One region of the Moorella sp. E308F genome, then DNA from elsewhere that is predicted to be linked to it. Evidence: riboswitches for the same ligand, from Rfam matches in the RefSeq annotation. Region 1 holds a riboswitch; each other region holds the start of a gene.
What was found. A riboswitch is a leader RNA that binds a small molecule or an ion and turns the genes downstream of it on or off. The one in region 1 is predicted to bind cyclic di-GMP.

Region 1 (3,255 bases):
GCGGCGAAGGGCCATCTTCAGCCGCGCCTGGGAATTAATTAATTCCCAGGCAAATTTTTCTCTGGAAAAGAAGGAAATTGTTTCTTGACGGCGAATATAAGAGAAACCAGTGGGACTAAAGTCTTATACAATCTGGTACTTATCTAGGACCATAGTCATGTTATCGTCTTATATAAAGTGGTGATATCAATTTGCAGCACTGCGACGTGGCAGTAGTCGGCGCCGGACCGGCCGGCTGCAGCGCGGCGCGCCTGATTGCGGCGGTCGGTTTCCGGGTAATCATCCTGGAAGAACACAACCAGATTGGCGAACCCCTGCAGTGCTCCGGCCTCATCAGCCCCCGCACCCTGGAGCTTGCCGGTTACCAGGGGGAGCTGCGCCACGCCCTCCACGGCTTCAACCTCCACAGCCCCGCGGGTTACACCCTGGGATTCCAAACCAATAAAACCTACGCCGTGGCCGTCGACCGCGTGGCCCTGGACCGGCAGCTGGCAGACACCGCCCGGGCGGCGGGAGCGGAGCTGATCACCGGGGCCAGGGTGGGAAGATTGCAGTATGCAGGTGACGGTATAATCCTGCACGCCTCGGGAACTGCCGTCAAGGCTCGGCTGGTCATCGCCGCCGATGGGGCCCGCTCATCTTTCGCCCGCCGTTTGGGCCTCAGGCCGCGGGAGATTATCCCCCTGGCGGCGGCGGAAATAGAGCTGGGACCGGGGAGCCGGGCCCGGGAGGACGTCATCGAGCTCTTCCTGGGGCAGGACCTCGCCCCCGGCTGGTTCGGCTGGCTCTTCCCGGCGGGCAAGGGCCGGGCGCGAATCGGCGTCGGGGTAGGCCTTAAAGGCCCCAGTCCCCGGCGCTGCCTGGACATGCTGTTGAAACGCTATCCGGAATACTTCAGTAAAGCGAAGATCCTACGGTATACAAGTGGCTGCGTGCCCATCGGGCCGCCGCCCCGCTTTTACGGCGAGCGGGTGATGCTTTTAGGCGATGCCGCCGCCCAGGTAAAGCCCATCTCCGGCGGCGGCCTCTACCTGGGGCTGCACGCGGCCCGGCACTGCGCCCGCACGGCCATCCAGGCCCTGGAGCAAAAAGACTTTAGCGCCGCTGTTCTTGCGGGCTACCAGGAAGCCTGGGAAAAAGAGTTCGGCGCGGCCCTGCGCAGCGACCTGGTGCTGCGGGAATTATTCCTTTCTTTGAACGATACGAAAGCCGATTATCTCACCCGCTTTTTCGACAACAGCTTCTGGCGGCAGTTTATCGCCCGGTACGCCGACATCGACTACCCCTCGTTCCTGGTGAAAAAAATCCTGGGAACGGGGCTCCTGCCGCGTAAGTTCTTTCAACTGGCCCTAGACCTGGGCGGATTTATCGGCCGCATCGTGAACAGGGAGGGAAACCGCCGCTCCCTGCCGGCCCTGGAAGCGGGAGAGTATCAAGCAACAACATAGAAAAACCTGGAGAAAAATAATAGGCACTCAAAATGGTAAGAAACATAAGCGGAGGCTGTGAACCCTGGCCCGTATGTGGGCGCCTGGACCAGGGCGAGCCAGTGGCGCAACCGGCCGCTGTTTTGCAAATGGCGGTTTTTGTATTTTTATGGGGGTGGTTTTTTGCCGGCGGCAGTAGTCATCATGGCCGGGGGGTCGGGCGAGCGGTTCTGGCCCTACAGCAGGAAAGAGAAGCCCAAGCAGTTCCTGGAGATTGCCGGCAAGGGCAGCCTCCTCCAGCAGACGGTCCGGAGGGCCCTGCTGCTCACCTCTATAGAAAATATCTACATAGTGACGGGAAAAGAGTATACAGAGCTGGTACGCGAGCAGGTGCTGGAACTTTTGCCGGCAAACCTGCTGGTCGAGCCCGTGGGACGCGATACGGCCCCGTGCATAGCTCTAGCGGCCGCCTATCTGGCGGCAAAAAATACGGAAACAATGATGGTTGTATTGCCGGCCGACCATATGGTGCTGGATAATGACGCTTTCTGCGCGACGATCCAGGAAGGCCTGAAGGTAGCGGCAAGCACCGGCGGCCTGGTGACCGTCGGCATCCAGCCAACCCGGCCGGAAACAGGCTACGGTTACATCCATGTGGGCGTGAAGAAGATCGAGGCGGGCCGGGCCTACCCCGTCGACCGTTTTGTCGAAAAGCCCGACGCCCGCCAGGCGGCGGCCTACCTGGCCTCCGGCGAGTATTTGTGGAACAGCGGCATGTTCATCTGGCAGGTCAAAGCCATCCGAGAAGCCATCAGGCGCCACCTGCCGGAGCTGGCGGCCAGGATGGCCCCCATCGAGGCCGCCGTCGGCACAGAGGACTTTGCATGCATGCTCCGCGACCATTTCCCGAGCCTCCCCAAAATATCCATCGACTATGGGGTCATCGAAAAGGCGGACAACGTCTGGGTCGTGCCCGGCAGTTTCGGCTGGGACGACCTGGGGACCTGGACCGCCCTGGAACGGGTGATGGAGCCGGACAGCCGCGGCAACCTGATCCAGGGCCAGGCGGTGCTGCTGGATACCGAGAACGTCATCGCCAGGAACGACAACGGGGAAAAGCTGATGGTGGCCTTCGGCCTGAAAGATCTGCTCATCGTCGATATGCCCGACGTCCTTTTAGTCGCCCATAAAGACAGGGTGCCGGAGCTCAAGAAAGTGATCCAGGAGCTGCAAAAGCAGGGCCTGGGCAGGTTCTTGCACAGCCTCCTCGAGGAGGGGGACCGGGTGAGCGGCCTCCTGGCCGGCCTGGACTGGAAATGCCCTGTCGTGGAGAAGCCCTGGGGCAGGGAAATCCTGTGGACCCAGACCCCATCCTATGCCGGCAAGATCCTGCAGGTGCAGCCGGGGCACTCCTTAAGCCGCCAGTACCACCGGGAAAAGCGGGAAACCATGTGGTTTTTAAAGGGTGAAGGCGAGCTGGAGCTGGGTGGTAGGAAGATCCAGGTAAGGCCGAATATGATCTTTGACATCCCGCCGGGCACTGTCCACCGCATCCGGGCCAAAACCGGGATGGTAGTCCTGGAGGTGTCATCGCCGCATCTGGACGACGTCATCCGCCTGGAAGACGCCTACGGCCGCACGGACTTAAGAGCGGAGAATTATTAAAAGGTGAAGCATCGATGAATCCTTCTGTTTTTAAAGCCTACGATATCCGCGGCGTGGCCGACCGGGACTTCCCGGATGATGAAGTCGAAAAACTGGGGAGAAGTTTAGGGACCTATTTTCAGGCCCACGGTTACCGGCAGGTCGTCCTCGCCAGGGACAACCG
Region 2 (3,255 bases), on a different contig from region 1:
CCAGAGCATCCGCCAGACAGCAGGGGATGGTGATCCTCAATTTGTCTTCCTGCGCCTTTTTACCACCAGCGGCGGGTCCTTACCACCCTTCATCACTTTTATTTCTTTTTTGGGGCCCCTGCTGGGCCTGGCCCTTGGTTTTGATGCCATTAACGGTGAGCATAATAAACGTACCTTGAGCCGGTTGCTCGCCCAGCCTATCTATCGGGACGATGTCATCAACGGCAAGTTCCTGGCCGGTCTGGTAGTTCTGGCCTTGGTCATCATGGCCCTGGGGCTCTTAGTGGCTGGGTTGGGGCTGCTGCTAATTGGCGTTCCTCCCACGGGCGAGGAAATCGGGCGGTTGTTTATTTACCTCCTGGTCACCATTATTTATGTAGCCTTCTGGTTGAGTGTCTCCCTCCTATTTTCTTTGTTGTTCCGCCAGACGGCCACCTCGGCCCTGGCCGGGATAGCCGTATGGCTGTTTTTCGCCCTCTTTGCCGGGATGCTGGCGGGGCTCATTGCCGACGGTCTCCTTCCGGTAAGTGAAGATGCCGCGCCGGCCCGGGTCCTGCACAATGCGACTTTGAAACAAAATCTTAGCCGCCTTTCGACGACGACTCTTTACGATGAAGCTACAGTAACTCTCTTGAACCCAGGGGTAAGGACCCTAGGACCTGTACTGGTGGAACAGTTAGAAGGGGCTATACCCGGAAGCCTGCCACTGGACCAGAGCCTGCTTCTCATCTGGCCGCACCTGGTAGGGCTTATCGCAGCCACCATGCTGATTTTTGCCCTGGCCTATTACTTCTTTATGCGCCAGGAAATACGGGCCGGCTAGGCTGAAATATCTTTCCTCTGCCGGTGATAAATCTTCACCGGCTTTTTTCTTTTTACTCCTCGAGGGACTGGGGTCCGCAATCCTGGCTTCTAGTCTTTTATTTAAAATTATATCTCCGGTGGCTTCTCTGGTCCTTAAACCGGAGGAAGGGCAGCAACGGCGATGGTGTCGCCCCTTGTGGCAAGCAAGCTCGTGACAACATCACAATCCGATGACACACCTCGGGGTTTCTGTTGACAAATGTCGACCAAATGTAGTAAAGTAGTGATTGTGTCACGTCACATTGCATAATACAGCCAGTACCGCTAAAGGCAAACTCGTCGAAAGGCGGGGGCGCAAAGCCGCGGACCTAAGTCCGTTTTAAGGATATGGTAGCCAGGCTGCCGGGGGAGTAAGTAAGTTGAAATTAAATACAGGTTCTCTACGGCCGCCGTGAAAGCGGCCGTTTAAATTTAAACGCAAAATGGGGTAAAACGTTAGGTTAGTTCCTTAATGGGTGAGGCTGAGGCAAAGCTATTGTCGTTCTAGCAAGACAAATGTAATGAAGGAGGTATAGGTCGCCCCGCAGACCGAAGTTCGCCAGGAGCGGGAGCGACCGGCAGCAGTATGATGGGAAAACTTACAGGAAGTCTGCGAGGCAAGATGACCGCGCTCTTCGGGCTGATCGTTCTAGTTGGATGCCTGGTGCTGGTATTTGTAAGCTACGACCGTGCCAGGAACGCTCTGGAGAGCGAAGCTAAAGAGGCCATGTTGAAGATGGCCCAGCAGGCCGCCGAAACTTTGGAAAGCCGCATCCAGGCGCGGATGTACGTTATGGAAACCCTGGCCAATAACACCGTCATCCGTGGGCGATGGGGCGACCGCGAAGCCACGCTAGAAGAAAAGTTGGATGTTCTCCGGGAAGAGCAAAAAAAAGCGGGAAGTCTGGGCTTCAGGCGGTTTGGCATTGCTGATAAGGAAGGGAACGCAGTATATTCCGACGGCAGTAAAGCTAACATCGCAGACCGGGAACACTTCCGGGCTGCCCTGGAGGGTAAGACTTTCGTCTCCAGCACTATTGTCAGCAAGATCGACAAGTCGGTTATATTTGCTTATACCACACCTATACGCAACTATGCCACCGATGAAATAATCGGCGTGCTGATTGGTATAGTGGACGCGACAAAGTTCAGCGAGCTGGTGGCGGACATTACATATGGACGTACTGGGTATGCGTTTGCAGTAGACAGTACCGGTAAGACCATAGCTCACAAGGACGCGGAGAGGGTCACAAATGAGGAGAATGTCGTGGAGGCGGTTAAGTCTGACCCTTCCCTGGATTCCCTGGCGGCAGTAATGTCCAGGATGATTCAAGGAGAAAGGGGAGTCGGCAATTACATCTTCCAGGGCCAAAAGGAAATTATAGCCTACGCACCTGTTGAGAGCACCGGCTGGTCTTTGGGAGTTGCCGCCCCCGAAGTCGAGGTGCTGGAGAAGATCGCCGGCCTTAAATGGTCCGTGCTGTTTGTCTCCCTGATCATAATCCTGGTTGCCTTGGTACTGACTCTTGTAATGGCAAGAACTATTACCACTCCTCTGGCCCTGGCTGTCGACGACCTGGGGCTTATAGCCGGTGGCGACTTCACCCGACCCGTTTCTGAAAAATTCCTCCGCATGAAGGATGAGATAGGCCGGCTCGTCCGGGCGGTGCACCGCCTGCAGGCCGACCTCAAACCGTTGCTTTCAGGACTCAAAGAAGACGCTAAAACGCTGGCCGGCAACTCGGAGGCCTTAAGCGCTGCTTCAGAAGAGATCGCCTCTTCTTCCGGCGAAGTTGCCAAGGCCATCCAACAGGTGGCCTCGGGAGCCTCGGAACAAGCGGGTCACCTGCAGGAAATACTGGGCCTCGTTGAAAATATAACCTCCAACCTGGAGAAGGTGTACACCGAACTTGGTTACGTTAAGGCTAACACCGAAGAGACCTCCAGGCTGGCAGGTGTAGGCAAGAAAGAGCTGGACATCCTGATTGCTTCCATCAAGGATGTGCGCGAGGCCTTCAAGGTGGTCGTGGAGAAATTAACTGATTTAAGCAGCTCTGTGAATCAAGTAGGCGAGATCCTGGAAGTGATCAACGGGATAGCAGACCAGACGAACCTTTTGGCCTTGAACGCGGCCATTGAGGCGGCGCGCGCAGGCGAGGCCGGCCGCGGTTTTGCAGTGGTGGCGGATGAGGTCCGCAAGCTGGCTGAGCAGTCCCGTGCTTCTTCGGATAAGATCAGGGCGCTGTTGGACACTATAGCCGCGGGGACCAATGAAGTTGTGAACACTTCGGAGGAAGTCAGGAGGCAGGTAGTTGCGCAACTGGAAAATGTAGAAAAAACGGTCAAATCCTTTGACGACATACTCCATTCGGTAGCCGCTATAGCACCCACGATCGATGAGACGTACCGTCA
Region 3 (3,255 bases), 120 kb from region 1:
TGTCTAACTCCCCTTTAAGGTTTAAACAGCGCCCATAAGTGCCTTTGGTTACAGAAATTGCCAGCATAATATCGCTCCTCCTCTTTCTTTACTTAAGAAGCTGGAGAACAGATATCTTCATCTGCTGATTGATGGAAATCAAGGACCAGGGTGGTTCCCCTGGAACCGGTAGTTAGATAAACTTTATCAGCATAATAAAGCATTAAAGTAAACCCACAACCAAGAGAATTTTTTGTGGAGTAATGTCGCATTAAAGCCGCTTTGGGTAAATCTTTTATCTTAATTCCCTGGCCCTGGTCTTGAATAATTACCCGGATGGCCGCATCCGTCTGCCGTACCACCCATTCACCACCCGTAGCGTGTTTTAATGTATTGGTCAAAGCCTCCGTTAAAGATAAGGCCATGCCGTACGCGCGGGCGCTAAAAGCCGCAGGTAGCAAGCTGCATAACTTGCTGCGAGCCAAAGCTATGTCAGCAGCCTTGTTAACTACTCCCCTTGCCAGTTCATTCCCCTCGGATAATACAGCTACCATTTCTTCTGAAGTCAAAAGCTGCAGGCGCCCATTGGTGACGGCAGCCACGGCTTCCCGGTAGGCCTGCATCTCCTGGCAGCGCATCTGCCTTTCCTTTTCAATAATTTCGGTAAGATCAAAGGCCAGCAGGCCCCCTGACCGGGAGTCAAGGGGTATACCGTGCAGGTCAAAAATCCTTTTACCGTCATCACTTACTATCACTTCCCGGCAGTGGGTTCCCCGGTGTATTGCCTGGCGCATTAAATTTTCTATTGCCGGCAGGGGCAGTTCCAGGTCAGCCTGTCCTGTCAGATGGCGAAAACGCCCCTTTTCGTAACGCATTACCTTGCCCAACCGCATGGCATTAAAAATCTCCGAGCTTTCTAACTCGGCACGCAGTCGTTCTTTAACCAGGTCCTGTAAATGGGCGGGAACTAATTGGGATACTTGCTCAATGAAGTCCCCCGTACTACCCGTCAGTAAACGGTATTCTTCATTACCCAGACGGCTGGCTGTTTCCTCGCCCCGGTAAACGGCTATGATATCAAAGAGGTGGATGTCACCCTTGCCCTTGGTCGGTACCCCTGCTACATCCAGGCTAAGATGCTGCTTTAAATAAATCCGGTATTGACCGGGAATGGGAGCTTGTGTTTCCAGGCCCAGTTCCATGGTATTCAATACGAGAATACGGCCAGCATAACGTTTCCCATCGGGGGCAACCAGGCTAATGCCTATGGGTACCGGTGGCTTACGGCGTAAAGGGCCGGGGCTCATGAAATAATCGCAATCGACACAAGAACGATCTGGGGTCTTGCGGGCACACTGGCTACACTCTTGCATAGCTGACCCCCCCTCTACTGCTCTGGCTTTAAACCAGGTTTAAAGATTCTCTTTCTCCCATAAAGAGAAGTTTTTTCCTTATCTCAAGTAAAATTTGGGTAACTGTATCCCTTTGCACTGAACCCGCCCCCGCCTTCGTTCCATCTAGAAATAGCAAGGCAGCCACGAGTAATTCGCATGGCTGCCCTTTACTTTAAAGTGGCAGCCTGGCAGTCATACCAACAAGTGGCTACAGACCCATGGCTTTGCGTCCCACCCTTTCGAGTGGTTTGCCCTTGAACACTTTAAGCTATTTACATAAGAAAGATATCTCTTAGGAAACCCTGGGAGCAGAGGAGAAGGTATGGTGACGGCTGTCCAGTGACCCCTGGACATTTTTCCGAAAAATCACAAGGAAATTCTGGTTCCTGGAGGTGTTATGGAAGGTAACACTGGATGGGTTGGGAGGAATGTTATTTGCAGTAATTTTAAGGGGGCTAATAGAGGGGAAACTTTTTTCCAATATTTTACATACAAGGCATATAATCCCCCCCCCCCCCCATTGGTTATTTTTATTTTTTATGTTAATTTCTGTTATGCTCTTTGCCATCGCTGGAATTATCCTCCAATAATTTGCTTTAATATTTTTATATTCGACCCCGCTCAACAAATTCCTTCTCTCGGAAAAAAGCAATCGTTAATTTACCCCGCCCATGGTTGCCAGAGCCGTAACAAAAAAATTGCCATGGCACTGGTTGCTTCATCCATGGCTTAGGGGGCAAAACGGTGTTATCTTACCTTCTGGATACCCAGGGCCTTCTCCAGGTCAATAATATGTTCCTGCTCAACTACGGCAATCTCCCTGATGACCTGGGCGACATCGTACAATTTCAAGGCTTCCAGTTGTTCAATGCGCTGCAGGTAACGATTCAGGGCGTCATACTCGGCTTCCAGGTCCTGGCGCAGCATTTCTACGTTATTGAGGGAGGTCTTGATTTCCTGCACCTGGACGGTAGGAATGCCGCCCAGGTACTGGATCTTGTCGCTTAACTTTACGGCATGCTCGTGTTCTTCCTGGGCATGCTGGAGCTCTTCATCGATAATAGCAACATACTGGGGACCGGTAAGCATGCTGGCATGCTGGATATACTGGATCATGGCGGCGTATTCCCAGGACAGGTCCAGGTTGAGAAGCTTGATTATTTGCTCGATGGTCATAGGGCCACCTCCAGGAGTATACTTATACTACATAATATTAGTTTTCCTGGTAAGTGTGCCCATACAAAAAAATCAAGTCCAGGTATTGGTTTAACCATATTTATAAAGGATGCCGAAGCCGCCGCGGGGATAACGCCAGTCAATGTTATCGTGGGCGCAGCCGTAGCGACAGGTGCCACACTCCACGCAACCCTCGTAGGCCGTCTCGATCCGTTTCTCCCCTTCATTCCAGACATATACCCGGGCCGGGCAAATAAAGGTGCAGGGCCTGCCGTCACAGTGGCGGCAGACCTCCCGGTCCTTGATCCTTAAGTGAGGGTGCTTATCCGTTTGGTAACGGTTGAGGAAGAGTTTATCTTCCAGGCGCATCATCCCATCACCCTCCAGAGGTGGTAAAGGTCCCCGGCCAGTTGTATACGGCTGCGTTGGGCCGTAATTTCTCTCCAAATGCGCTTCTGCTTTTCCCCCTTGGGTACATTATCGACAGTTAAAAACTCCCTGGCGGCCCGGGAAAGGAGCTGCGGATACAGGGTAAAGAAGTGGGGATTTTGGTCAAAGAAAAAGGGGGCCCGTTGGTATTTCTGCAAGTCTTGCAAGACAAAGCTCTCCGCCAGCATCTCCCGGTAGGGCGCCAGGTTGGCCGCGCTGTAGTCGCCCTTTTCCCGGGCGGCCAGGATGGTTTTCGCTGCCAGCAGGCCGGAGGTCA

Region 2: linked by a shared signal. The riboswitch ahead of E308F_RS10785 (methyl-accepting chemotaxis protein) and the one ahead of E308F_RS04555 (sugar phosphate nucleotidyltransferase) in region 1 are both predicted to bind cyclic di-GMP.
Region 3: linked by a shared signal. The riboswitch ahead of E308F_RS03940 (ATP-binding protein) and the one ahead of E308F_RS04555 (sugar phosphate nucleotidyltransferase) in region 1 are both predicted to bind cyclic di-GMP.

Annotation. Positions count from the first base shown of each region.
Region 1 is NZ_BJKN01000001.1:901,534-904,788, forward strand. It holds gene E308F_RS04545 (hypothetical protein) at 1-88, shown strand, start outside; gene E308F_RS04550 (NAD(P)/FAD-dependent oxidoreductase) at 192-1,448, shown strand; cyclic di-GMP riboswitch class II at 1,490-1,573, shown strand; gene E308F_RS04555 (sugar phosphate nucleotidyltransferase) at 1,611-3,092, shown strand; gene E308F_RS04560 (phosphomannomutase/phosphoglucomutase) at 3,107-3,255, shown strand, end outside.
Region 2 is NZ_BJKN01000002.1:853,448-856,702, reverse strand. It holds gene E308F_RS10790 (ABC transporter permease) at 1-823, shown strand, start outside; cyclic di-GMP riboswitch class I at 1,124-1,211, shown strand; gene E308F_RS10785 (methyl-accepting chemotaxis protein) at 1,466-3,255, shown strand, end outside.
Region 3 is NZ_BJKN01000001.1:782,917-786,171, reverse strand. It holds gene E308F_RS03945 (STAS domain-containing protein) at 1-67, opposite strand, end outside; gene E308F_RS03940 (ATP-binding protein) at 93-1,352, opposite strand; cyclic di-GMP riboswitch class I at 1,550-1,636, opposite strand; gene E308F_RS03930 (ferritin-like domain-containing protein) at 2,121-2,549, opposite strand; gene E308F_RS03925 (ferredoxin family protein) at 2,640-2,918, opposite strand; gene E308F_RS03920 (FAD-dependent oxidoreductase) at 2,918-3,255, opposite strand, start outside.